DNA from 3 places in the Tepiditoga spiralis genome. Region 3 is predicted to be linked to each of the others. Evidence: riboswitches for the same ligand, from Rfam matches in the RefSeq annotation. Region 3 holds a riboswitch; each other region holds the start of a gene.

Region 1 (4,292 bases), 420 kb from region 3:
GTTAGAATTGCAAGTCCTGCTGTAAAAGATACATGTAGTTGGGGAGTAGATATACCCAATAAAAAAGATTTGATAGCACAAAAAAATATAGAAGATATAAAAAGTGAAATTCATGCCGATTCTCTTGGATATGTTTCATTGAATGGTGTAAAAGAAATTCTTGGATCAGAATATAAAAATTATTGTTTCTTTTGCTTTGGAGGTAAATAATGGATTATAAAAAAAGTGGAGTTAATATAGATAATGCTGATAAAATGTTAGAAAATATAAGCGAAGAACTTGGAGAAAACAAAGGCTTATATGGAGGAACATTCCCTATATATAAATACTTAAAAGATTATAATGAACCAGTTTTAGTATCTTCTACAGATGGTGTTGGTACAAAAATGATGTTATTAGAAGAAGAAAAACAATGGAATACAGCAGCTATAGATTTAATAGCCATGAATTTAAATGATTTAGTATGTATGGGAGCAAAACCATTATTTTTTATGGACTATTATGCAACAGGCAAATTAAACCCAATTGACGCATCAAACTTTGTTAAAGAACTTTCAAAAGAACTAAAAAAATTAGACTGTCAATTAATAGGTGGTGAAACAGCAGAATTACCTGGAATATTTTCAAAAGGAAAGGTTGACGTTGATGGATTTGTTGTTGGAATAGTAGAAAAAAACGAAATACTATCAAAAGAAAAAGTTAAAGAAAATGATATTTTAATTGCAATAAAATCAAATGGAGTACATTCAAATGGATTTTCACTTGTAAGAAAACTATTAGAAGAAAAAAAATTAAAATATTCTAAAAAAATAATAGCTCCAACTAAATTAATAGTAAAACAAACTTTAAAAATTAAAAATTATATACATGCTGCAGCACACATAACTGGTGGAGGAATAGAAGGAAATTTAATTAGAATAATACCTGAAGGATTAACTGCCAAAATAAATATGAATTGGAACTTACCAGAAATATTTGATGAAATAAGAGAAGCTGGAGTAAATATAGATGATATGTTAAAAACATTCAATATGGGAATTACTATTATTTATGCCGTTTCAAAAGAAAATGAAAAAATAGTTTTAGATGAATTAAAAAATATGGGCGAGGATCCCATAATATTAGGTAAAGTTGAAAAAGGAAGTATTGGAGTAGAAATAATAAGATGAAAAAAATAATTGTATTAGCCTCAGGAAATGGATCTAATTTTGAAGCCTTAAAAAACGAAAATATAAATATTACTCATTTAATATGCAATAAAAAAAATGCTTATGTAATTGAAAGAGCAAAAAAATTAAAAGTACCTTATACAATAATATCTGAAAAAAATAAAATAATATACAACAAAAAATTATTTGAAAAATTAAAAAACTTAAAATTTGATTTGATAGTATTAGCAGGATACATGAAAATATTACCTCCAGAAATAGTAAATTATTATAAGAATAAAATAGTAAATATACACCCATCATTATTACCAGCTTTTCCAGGGACACATTCTATTGAAAAAGCTTACAATTATGGAGTAAAATATACAGGGGTAACTATACATTATGTTGATGAAGGTATGGATACAGGAAAGATTATAGAACAAGAAATAATAAAAATAGATTATACAAAAAACATTGATGCCCTTGAAACTCAAATACACATAATAGAACACAAAATATACCCAAAAATAATTAAAAAACTATTGAATATTTGAATTGACAATAACGATTTTTTTTGTTAGAATAAGTTAAAAGTTAATATAAAATTTTTTAGGTGTCGTAAGACTTAAAAGAAAATTTGGTGTAAATCCAAAACGGTCCGGCCACTGTAAATAGCGACGAAAATCATTAAAAACCACTGGAATTTTTCTGGGAAGGTATGATTAGTAGGAAGAACTATAAGTCAGGAGAACTGCCTAAAAAATAAGTTTTTACTTTCTCCGGGAATAGAAAGTGAACAAATTTTTTAAATTAATTAAAAAATCCTGTTTTCGGAGTATCTGAATTCAGGAGTTTTTTTTACCTCTGTGTGATGTTGTGTGTTAAACGGGAGCAATGCTCCCGTTTATTTATTTTTTAATTATGGATTTATTGATGTATAATAGTAATAAGATTAAGGAGGTAATAATGATAAAACTTACTGAAAAAAATAAATTAAAAATATCCAAATGGTCTGGTGGAAAAACAACAGAATTAAAAATCTATCCAGAAAATTCAATTTATGAGAAAAGAAATTTTTTATGGAGAGTTAGTACAGCTACAGTTGAAACAGAAAAATCTAATTTTACAAAGTTATTAAAAATAAAAAGAATATTGATGATTTTAGAAGGAAAAATAAAATTAATTCATGAAAATCATTATGAAAAAATTTTATCTCAATATGAAAAAGATTCTTTTATGGGAGATTGGGAAACAAAAAGTTTTGGAAAAGTAACTGATTTTAATTTAATGCTTTCTAAAAATTTTGATGGAGATATAAAAAAAATTATTTTTAAAAACAAAAGTATTTCTAAAAAATTAGAAAAAAAAAATACATATATTTTTTATTCAAAAAATGGAAGGTTTGATTTTTATATAGAAAACAAAAAATATACACTAAATTCAGAAAATACTTTAGAAATAACTGACTTTGATGGAAAAATAATAATAGAAAAATATGAACAATCAACTTTAATATATGCAAAGGTTTTTAAAGTATGAGAATTTTAGTCGATGGTGATGCATGTCCAGTAAAAAATATAATAATAGAAATTGCTAAAAAATATAATATTGAAGTTATAATTTTTGCAAGTACTGATCATAATATAAATATTGATTATGCTAAAATAATAAAGGTAGCTCCAGGTAGAGATTCTGTTGACTTAGTTTTAATTAATTCATCAAAAGAAAAAGATATAGTTATTACAAATGATTATGGATTAGCTTCATTAGCATTATCAAAAAAAACTATTCCTATTAGTTTTAGTGGAATTATATTTAACGAATTTAATATTGATTCATTTTTAATGAGTAGATATCTTGGGGCAAAAAGTAGAAGAAGTGGAAAAAATATAAAAGGTCCTTCAAAAAGAACAAAAGAAGATGATATTAAATTTAAAAATTCTTTTCTAACAATTATAAAAAGGGGGATAAAAAATGAATACAAATGAAATTAATCTTTCAAACAGTGGATTAATACTATCTAAAATAGTACATGGAATGATGCGTTTGAACACATGGAACTATACAAAAAAAGAACTTTTAAAATTAATTGAAAAAGATATCGATATTGGAGTAACAACCTTTGATCATGCTGATATATATGGAAATTATACTTGTGAAAAAATCTTTGGAGAAGTTTTAAAAGATAAAAAAGATTTGAGAAGAAGAATACAGATAATTACAAAATGTGGCATTGTCCTTTCAAAAAAAAATCACATAAAGTACTATGATACAAGTAAAGAACACATAATAAAATCTGTAGAAACATCATTAAAAAACTTAAACACAGACTATATAGATTTATTATTAATACATCGTCCTGATCCTTTAATGAATCCTAATAAAGTTGCAGAAGCATTTAATGAATTAAAACGTGATGGAAAAGTACTACACTTTGGTGTTTCAAATTTCACATCACAACAATTTAAAATGATCGAATCAAGATTAAACTTTCCATTAATTACAAATCAAATTGAAGTATCACCATACAATCTTTCAAACTTTAAAAATGATGAAATTAATTTTTTAATGAAAAAAAGGGTAAATCCAATGGCATGGTCTCCTAATGCTGGAGGATTATTATTTAAACCCAATGATGAAAAAAGTAAAAAATTGAATAATGTATTAAATGAAGTAGCAAAAGAATTAAACTTAAATTCTATTGACAAAGTTATATATGCTTGGATTTTAAATCATCCAGCAGGTATTTTACCAATAATAGGAAGTGGAAAAGTAGAAAGATTAAAAATTGCAATTGATTCATTAAATATAAAATTAACAAAAGAACAATGGTTTAAAATTTATACAACTTCATTAGGTCATAATGTATATTAAAATGAAAGGTGATAAATAAAATGAAAAAATTTACTGAAAAATTATTAATAATTTTTGTATTAATAATCTCATTAGTTTCATTAATTAAAATTATATATCCATTTATAAATGATCAAGATGAAAATATAATTTATAACAGTGTACAAAAAATAAACAATTCGACAACAACAGATGATTTTTCTTTTGTTGTTATGGGAGACAATAAAAATTCAATCTCTACATTCAGTAAAATAATAAAAGATGTAAATAATGATGATTCAATAAAAT
Region 2 (4,292 bases), 1.2 Mb from region 3:
CAATAATTCTATCTTTACCTTAGCAGCTTCTTCATATTTACCATTTAGTGTTAGATCATTAATTTTTTCTTCTAATTTTGATTTATTATCTAACATTTGATCTAAACTTGCACTTGATTCACTATATGCTAACTTTACCTTGGCACATGCTTCATCTATCAAATCTATCGATTTATCTGGTAAAAATCTGTCATTTAAATATCTTGAAGAAAGTTTAACAGCTGCATTTATTGCTTCTTGAGTTATTTCTACTCCATGATGTTTTTCATAACTTTCTTTTAATCCATTTAAAATTTGTATTGCTTCTTCTTCTGATGGTTCTTCAATAGTTACAGGCTGAAATCTTCTTGCAAGGGCTTTATCTTTTTCTATATACTTTCTATACTCTTCCATAGTTGTAGCTCCAATTACTTTTATTTCCCCTCTTGCAAGAGCTGGCTTTAAGATATTAGCTGCATCCATTGAACCTCCTTCAACAGCACCAGAACCTATTATAGTATGAAGTTCATCTATAAATAATATTACTTCATTTTGTTTTTTCATAACTTCATCTATAACATTTTTTAATCTTTCTTCAAATTCACCTCTAAACTTAGAACCAGCAATTAATCTTGCTAGGTCTAATTGAAGAATAGTTTTATTTTTTAAAAATTTTGGTGCAAATCCTTTAACAATATTTTGAGCTAATCCTTCAACTATAGCTGTTTTACCTACTCCAGGATCTCCTATTAATACCGGATTATTTTTTGCTTTTCTTGATAAAATTTCTATCATTCTATAAATTTCATCGTCTCTTCCTATAACAGGCATGAGTTTACCAGCTTTTGCCCTTTGATTTAAGTTTACTGTATATTTTTTTAATGGATCATCTTCACTTTCATTCATTTCTTCATCTTCACCATTTTCAATATACTTTTTTATAACTTCTTCTATTTTTTCTTTATCTGTTGACTCATTTAATATTTTAGCAGAATAAGAATTCCCTTCCATTAATATTGCCATTAACAGCACCAAAAGTGTAACTTTTTTTAATCCAAGTTTATTTGATTCTATCTTTGCAGTATTAAAAACGCCTGCTACTTCATTTGATAAATAAATTTGATTTGAATTACTTGAATACATTCCATTTTGACTATGAATATAATTTTTTAATTGATTTTCAACATGATATATATTGTTTTTGTAAAAAACATCAGCTATTTTTGGTTCTTTCGTTTCTATTATTGCAAGTGCCAAATGATCTGGAGTAACAACATTATTTGTGTTTCCCTGAGCTAATAAATTAGCTTCTTGTATTGCTGATAGTGCTTTTTCTGAAAAATCTTCTGGGTTAAATCTCATATCAATTCCTCCTTTCCATAACATATTTCATTTTCAATCTTATTATATCATTTACTTTTATTATTTCGGTTAAGCAATCGTAACAATATTCTGATAATTAATGAGTAAAAAATTTAATTTTTTATATTTTGAATTTTTTTGAAAGAATTATGATTTTTTACATTAATTAAAAACAAATAGATTTAATTGTTTTTTTAATAAGATAAAAAAACTATGAAATTTTTTTCAAAGTGATATAATATACTTTGAAAAGTAAATAACCCACGGAATTGTTGGTTTTTTTATTAAAAGGGAAAATGGTGAAACTCCATTACGGCCCCGCCACCGTAACCGAGAACGAACACTACAAAATGCCACTGATAAAATCGGGAAGGCGTAGTTATTAGAATGATCCGGAAGTCGGGAGACCTGCCTTCAATTCTAAGATATTCTCACTCTCGCGGGAGAGGTGAGAAGGGTTTTTATATAAAAAAGGAGGTTATTTATGAAAATTCATGAATTTGTTGGAAAGGAAATCCTTTCTAAAAATGGTATTAAAGTTCCAAAATCTTTTTTAACAAGAGAAAAAGAAGTACAGTGCAATATTTTACCTTGTGTTTTAAAATCACAAGTACTAGTTGGTGGAAGAATGAAAGCGGGTGGAATTTTATTTTCAGATGAATGTAATGATTTTAAGAAAAAACTAAGTTTACTTTTAGAAAAAAAGATAAAAGGAGAAAAGCCTTACGGAGTTTTAATTGAAGAAAAAAAAGAAATAAAAAAAGAATATTATTTATCCTTAATTTTAGATAGAACACAAAAGGACATAATAATAGGATTTTCTAAAGATGGCGGAATAGACATAGAAGATTCAGAGAGTTTAATAACCGGAAATTTTGAAAGCATTATAGATAAGCTTCCAGTTAAAATAAAAAATATTTTACCAAAGTTAAGAAAAATTTTCAGAGAAAAAGATTTAACCTTATTAGAAATAAATCCACTTGCAGAGTTAAAAGATGGAAGTATTTGTGCTCTTGATGCTGTTTTTCATTTAGATGACAATGCAATTTATAGGCAAAAGTGGGCACAAGAATTTGAAGAAGAAACTCAATATCCATTTCATTATGTAAAATTAAATGGAGATACAGGAATAATAGGATGCGGTGCAGGAATAGTTATGGCAACTATGGATACTGTTAAGATGTACGGTGGAACTCCTGCAAACTTTTTAGATTTAGGTGGAGGAGCAAATGAAGAAAATACAATAATGGCTCTTGAACTATTAAAAAACGAAGGTATTAAAAAAATAGTAATGAATATTTTTGGCGGAATAACAGAATGTGATGTAATAGCTAATGCTATAGTTAACTTTACTAAAAAAAACAAAGATATAAAGCTATTTATAAGATTAACAGGAACGAATGAGAAAAAAGCAAAAAAAATATTAATAGAAAATAATATACCATTTTATGAAGATATGTATAGTATGATAAAAGAAGGTGAAAGAGTATGATTACAGGAAACGAAAAGGTTTGTGTACAAGGAATAACAGGAAAATCAGGAAGTTTTCATACAAAAAAAATGAAAGAATATGGAACAAATATAGTTTGTGGAACATCTAAAAATACTAATATAAATTTTGTTCATAATGTACCTGTAGTTAATTCTGTAAAGAAAGCTGTTGAAATCTATCATGCTGATACAAGCATAATATTTGTACCTGCTAAATTTGCAAGAGAAGCTATTTTAGATGCAATAAATAATGGAATTAAAAAGATTATTATAATTACAGAACATATCCCTCAACATGATATGCTTGAAGTATATAAGTATGCAAAAGCAAAGAACATAATTATAATAGGACCAAACTGTCCAGGAATGATATTAACAAATATATCTAAAATAGGAATAATGCCAGAAAGGGCATTCAAAGCTGGTGATACTGCTATCATATCAAGAAGTGGAACATTAATGTATGAGGTTTCAAATTATATTTCTATGTATTCAACAGGAGTTAAAGTTGCTATTGGCTTGGGTGGTGATCCAATAATTGGAACATCTATTGCTGAAGCTTTTGATTATATTATAGATAATAACATAAAAAAAGTAATAATAATAGGTGAAGTTGGAGGAAATGATGAAATAACAGGAATAGAATATGCTTTAAATAAACAATATAATGGAAAAATAAAAGTATTTTTTGCCGGAAGAACTGCACCAAAAGGAAAACGTATGGGACATGCAGGTGCAATAATAGAAGGTTTTGAAGGTAGTATTGAATATAAAGAAGAAAAATTATTTCAAATGGGAATTCCTGTTTCAAAATCTATACCCGAGTTAGTATAAATTAATAAAAAGGGGAATAATTCCCCTTTTTATTAAAATTTTTTTATGGAGGTAGATAAAAATTTTATTTTTAAATCCATTTTTTTTACTATTTTTATCAATTTTAACTGGATTAATACTTGGAAAAATCACAAAACTTGGAACTTCTGGTGTTTTATTTAGTGGATTTTTTATTGGGTGGTTAACAACAACTATAATAGAAAAAAACACTGATTTATTTAATAAAATAAATACAAATGGTCTAATTTCAAAAAACTTTTTTTCTTTTTCTTTGATACTATTCATATCATCAGTAGGATTACTTGCATCAAAAGACATAATACATGTAATAAAAAAATATGGTTTAAAATTTATATTTTTAGGATTCTTAATAACTTCCTCTGGAATGTTTTTCACCACTATATTAAAAAAATTATTTAATGCAAACAAATATATTTTTAGTGGTATTTTTACTGGTGCTTTAACAAGTTCACCAGGTTTTGCTTCTGCACTTGAAACTTCTAAATTTCATGAAACACAAGTAGGATATGGTTATGCCCTTGGATATATACCAGGAGTTCTAGTAGTAGTTTTATCAATGTATTTACTACCAAAAATATTTAAAATAAACATTGAAAAAGAACTAC
Region 3 (4,292 bases):
CTTGAAATTCTTTTAACTTTTTTATTATTGCATTAACTATTAACTTGAATATACCATTATAATCAATTTTATTTTTTTCATAAAAATCTATTATTTGAGAAACAGGGTTTAACTTTAATATTGAACTTATAATATTTTCATCATATTTTTTCATATAAATAATTGTATATAAAGCAAGAATTTCATTCATACTCCCACTAACTCTACTATCTGTGTTAAAATTTCCAGCAGCTAACTTTATTATTTTTTGAAAACTTCCAGAAATATGTATTTTATTGAACTTTCTTTTTTTTGCTTCTTTTATTGAAAAACCAAAATAATTGCCACATAATACTATATTTTTCTTATCACCAAAGTTTTTTTTATAATTACTTTCTCCTCTTCCACCTAAAACAAATACTATTTCTTCATATTCTTTTCTTATAACATCCATTTGAGGTAATAAAGAATTTTTCCAAGCTTCTTCACTCATTGGTTCTATCATTCCACTAGTACCAATTATTGAAATTCCATTCACTATTCCCAATCTTTTATTAAAAGTCTGCTTTGCTAATTCTTTTCCATTTTCTACTCCAACATATATGTCTGAACCATTTATATTGAAACTTTTTAAAACATCTATCATCATTTTTCTTGGAACGGGATTTATTGCAGGTTCTCCTTTTTTTATTTTCAAACCATCTTTTGTAATTATTCCAACTCCTCCTGCAGAAAAAAATTTATATCCTTTTTTTTTGAATACTGATGCAGAAAATATAATTGAATTATTTGTAATATCAATATCATCACCAGAATCTTTTTTTACCATACAAAAGTATTTATTATTAATTATTTTTCCATTTTCTATTCTTATTTTAATATTAAAACCATTGGGTAAAAGTAAATCCACAAATTTTGGTATATTTCCAGTTATTTGCCATAAAACAGAAGCCTTTAAAGCAGCAGTCGCTGCAGTACCAGTAGTAAAACCTCTTCTTAGCTTTTTTCCATTTACATTAATATACCAATTCACTCTTTAACTCCTTCATTAATGCATTTATAATTGCTGCAGCTATATTACTTCCACCTTGTCTTCCAGGTAAAGTTATACAGGGAATTTTAGATTTTATTAACTCATTTTTCCATTCAGCAGCTCCAACAAATCCAACAGGAACTCCTACTATAAAATCAATATCCTTGTATTCAATTAATTTTCTTAAAGCAGTAGGAGCATTCCCAATTGCAAATAATTTATAATTATTATTTAAAGCCTTCTCCATTGAAATATAAGACCTTGAAACTTTCATACTCTTTGCCTTTTCAGAAACATCTTTATCTGATATATAAGTTTCTACCTTTAAATCTTTAAAAATTCTTTTTGAAATTCCCGCAGCAACCATCTTAACATCAGTAACAATCACTCTTTTTTTAAAAGCTTTTTTAAAACCTTCATAAAAATTATTAGAAAAATATAAACTTTCTCCTATTTTAGGATCACCAGTTGTATGAATAACACGTTTTACAACAGACAATTTAGGTCCAGAAAAATTCTTTAAACTTCCTCTTTCCCTCATTAAATTTTCAATTATTTTAAAACTTTTGTTTTCAATTTCCTTTGGATTTAACATATTACCTCCAAAAAAAAGCATCGTCTTCTCCAGAAAACGATGCTTTTTATTTTTTATATAAAAAACTCCTACTTTCTATTCCCGGAGAAAGTAAAAACAACTACTATTTAGGCAGTTCTCCTGACTTACAGATCTTCCTACTCATCATACCTTCCCAGATAAAACCAGTGGCATTTTATGATTTTCGTCCCTGCTTACAGTGGCCGGACCGTTTTGGATTTTCACCAAATTCTCTTTTAAGTCTAATTTTATTTAGACACCTAAAAAGTTCGATATTAAATTTTCTAATTCATTCTAACAAAAAAAAGATTAGCTGTCAATTCTAATTAATAATAATTAAAAACAATAAAAGCTATATTTCTTGAATTTGTTTGAGCTTACTAAAAATCAAACAAATTATTTAATAATAAAGTTTTAATTATTTTTAATAAATTTATCAAAAATTAATAAAATATCATATTATATATATAATAGAATATGAAATTAAAATAATGATTACTTTATAATTTAAAAAAAAGAAAAGAGTCAACCGAAAAGGTTGACTCAAAGAAAAGTGGCGGGACAAAAACCTACTCTTGCACACACGAAGTGTACTACCATCGGCAGATAAAGGCTTAACGGCCAGGTTCGGAATGGTTCTGGGTGGTTCCCCTTACCTTATCCTCGTCCCAAATTATTCACTCACTAGTGCATAAGAAAGTTTGTCCAAAGCCTCGGGTTATTAGTACCACTCGACTCAATACATCACTGCACTTACATCTGTGGCCTATCTATGTTCTAGTCTCGAACTACCCTTACCTCATAAATGAGCGGGAAGCCTTATCTTGGAGCCCGTTTCCCGCTTAGATGCTTTCAGCGGTTATCGGTCATGTACTTAGCTACTCAGCTCCTGCCATTTGCCTGACAGCTGATTCACCAGCGGTACACTCACTCCGGTCCTCTCGTACTAAGAGCAACCCTCCTCAAGCTTCCTACGCCCGCAGCAGATAGGGACCGAACTGTCTTACGACGTTCTGAACCCAGCTCACGTACCGCTTTAATGGGCGAACAGCCCAACCCTTGGGACCGACTTCAGCCCCAGGATGCGATGAGCCGACATCGAGGTGCCAAACAACGCCGTCGATATGAACTCTCGAGCGTCATTAGCCTGTTATCCCCAGGGTAACTTTTATCCGTTGATCGACCGCGCTTCCACTCGCCTCGGCCGGGTCACTAGGACCATGTTTCCATTCTGCTCGACCTGTCAGTCTCGCAGTCAAGCCGGCTTTTGCCCTTGCACTCACCGGTGGATTTCCAACCCACCTGAGCCGACCTTCGTACGCCTCCGTTACTCTTTAGGAGGCAACCGCCCCAGTCAAACTGCCCACCTAACGCTGTCCGGCTCATGCTCTTCACATTCCACCGTTAGTAAATCATTATAATGAGGGTGGTATCCCAACGTCGGCTCTAGAAAACCTTGCGATCTCCCTTCTTCGCCTCCCACCTATCCTGTACACATTATAACCATTTACAACGTCAGGCTACAGTAAAACTCCATGGGGTCTTTCCGTCTAACTGCGGGTTGTGGGCATCTTCACCCACTCTGTAATTTCGCCGGATCCTCTGTTGAGACAGCTCCCAGATCGTTACGCCATTCATGCAGGTCGGAACTTACCCGACAAGGAATTTCGCTACCTTAGGACCGTTATAGTTACGGCCGCCGTTTACCGGGGCTTCGTTTCGTAGCTCTCACCACTCCACTTAACCTTCCGGCACTGGGCAGGCGTCAGTCCATATACTTCCACTTTTTGTGTTCGCATAGACCTGTGTTTTTGGTAAACAGTCGCCTGGGACTTTCCACTTCGACTCTCAATCGCATTTTGCAACACCATCAAGAGCACCCCTTCTCCCGAAGTTACGGGGCTATTTTGCCTAGTTCCTTAACAGAGGTTATTCCGCTCCCCTTAGTTTTCTCAACCCGTCTACCTGTGTCGGTTTACGGAACGGTCAGTATTTCTCTCAAGCGATATACGAGGCTTTTCTTGGCAGTGTGACTCCTCCCCGTTAGACTTACGTCCTTCCCTTCACAGCTTTTCCTCCACAAGCGGTTTTCCCTACTCGTTTCTTCGGCTTTACTGCTTAGAAGACCTTGCAACTTGGTCTCGGCGATTCACCTCCTGCGTCCCCCCTTATATCTCGTTCATACTGGTACAGGACTCTTTACCTGTTTCCCATCGATTACCCCTTTCGGGTTCACCTTAGGCTCCGACTTACCCTGGGTGGACGACCCTTCCCCAGGTACCCTTAGACTTTCGGGGTGAATGATTCTCACATTCATTTCGCTACTCATGCCCGCATCCGCTCTTGTGTCTCGTCCAGCAAACCTTCCAGTTTACCTTCTCCCTACTACACAATGCTCTCCTACCAATTGGATTACTCCAATTCCGCAGCTTCGGTGTATGGCTTTAGCTCCGTTACATTTTCGGCGCATTGTTCTTCAACCAGTGAGCTGTTACGCACTCTTTAAAGGGTGGCTGCTTCTAAGCCAACCTCCTGGCTGTCTTCAGAACTTCACTACCTTTCACACTTAGCCATTTCTTCGGAACCTTAGCTGGCGGTCTGGGCTGTTTCCCTTTCGACCACGGAGCTTATCCCCCGTAGTCTGTCTCCCGACTATTCAGTATTGGTATTCGGAGTTTGACTGAT

The links. Region 3 has a riboswitch for cobalamin ahead of IGS63_RS08940 (precorrin-8X methylmutase). Riboswitches for the same ligand answer to the same signal wherever they lie in the genome.
Region 1: linked by a shared signal. The riboswitch ahead of IGS63_RS06910 (HutD family protein) and the one ahead of IGS63_RS08940 (precorrin-8X methylmutase) in region 3 are both predicted to bind cobalamin.
Region 2: linked by a shared signal. The riboswitch ahead of IGS63_RS03425 (ATP-grasp domain-containing protein) and the one ahead of IGS63_RS08940 (precorrin-8X methylmutase) in region 3 are both predicted to bind cobalamin.

Annotation. Positions count from the first base shown of each region.
Region 1 covers NZ_AP018712.1:1,490,340-1,494,631, reverse strand. The annotation lists gene purF (amidophosphoribosyltransferase) at 1-210, shown strand, start outside; gene purM (phosphoribosylformylglycinamidine cyclo-ligase) at 210-1,169, shown strand; gene purN (phosphoribosylglycinamide formyltransferase) at 1,166-1,705, shown strand; cobalamin riboswitch at 1,746-1,924, shown strand; gene IGS63_RS06910 (HutD family protein) at 2,118-2,690, shown strand; gene IGS63_RS06905 (YaiI/YqxD family protein) at 2,687-3,139, shown strand; gene IGS63_RS06900 (aldo/keto reductase) at 3,126-4,025, shown strand; gene IGS63_RS06895 (metallophosphoesterase family protein) at 4,046-4,292, shown strand, end outside.
Region 2 covers NZ_AP018712.1:755,777-760,068, forward strand. The annotation lists gene IGS63_RS03420 (ATP-dependent Clp protease ATP-binding subunit) at 1-1,341, opposite strand, end outside; cobalamin riboswitch at 1,598-1,771, shown strand; gene IGS63_RS03425 (ATP-grasp domain-containing protein) at 1,826-2,833, shown strand; gene IGS63_RS03430 (succinate--CoA ligase subunit alpha) at 2,830-3,666, shown strand; gene IGS63_RS03435 (aspartate-alanine antiporter-like transporter) at 3,767-4,292, shown strand, end outside.
Region 3 covers NZ_AP018712.1:1,911,239-1,915,530, forward strand. The annotation lists gene cbiD (cobalt-precorrin-5B (C(1))-methyltransferase CbiD) at 1-1,012, opposite strand, end outside; gene IGS63_RS08940 (precorrin-8X methylmutase) at 996-1,607, opposite strand; cobalamin riboswitch at 1,701-1,886, opposite strand; rRNA gene rrf (5S ribosomal RNA) at 2,164-2,278, opposite strand; rRNA gene IGS63_RS08950 (23S ribosomal RNA) at 2,309-4,292, opposite strand, start outside.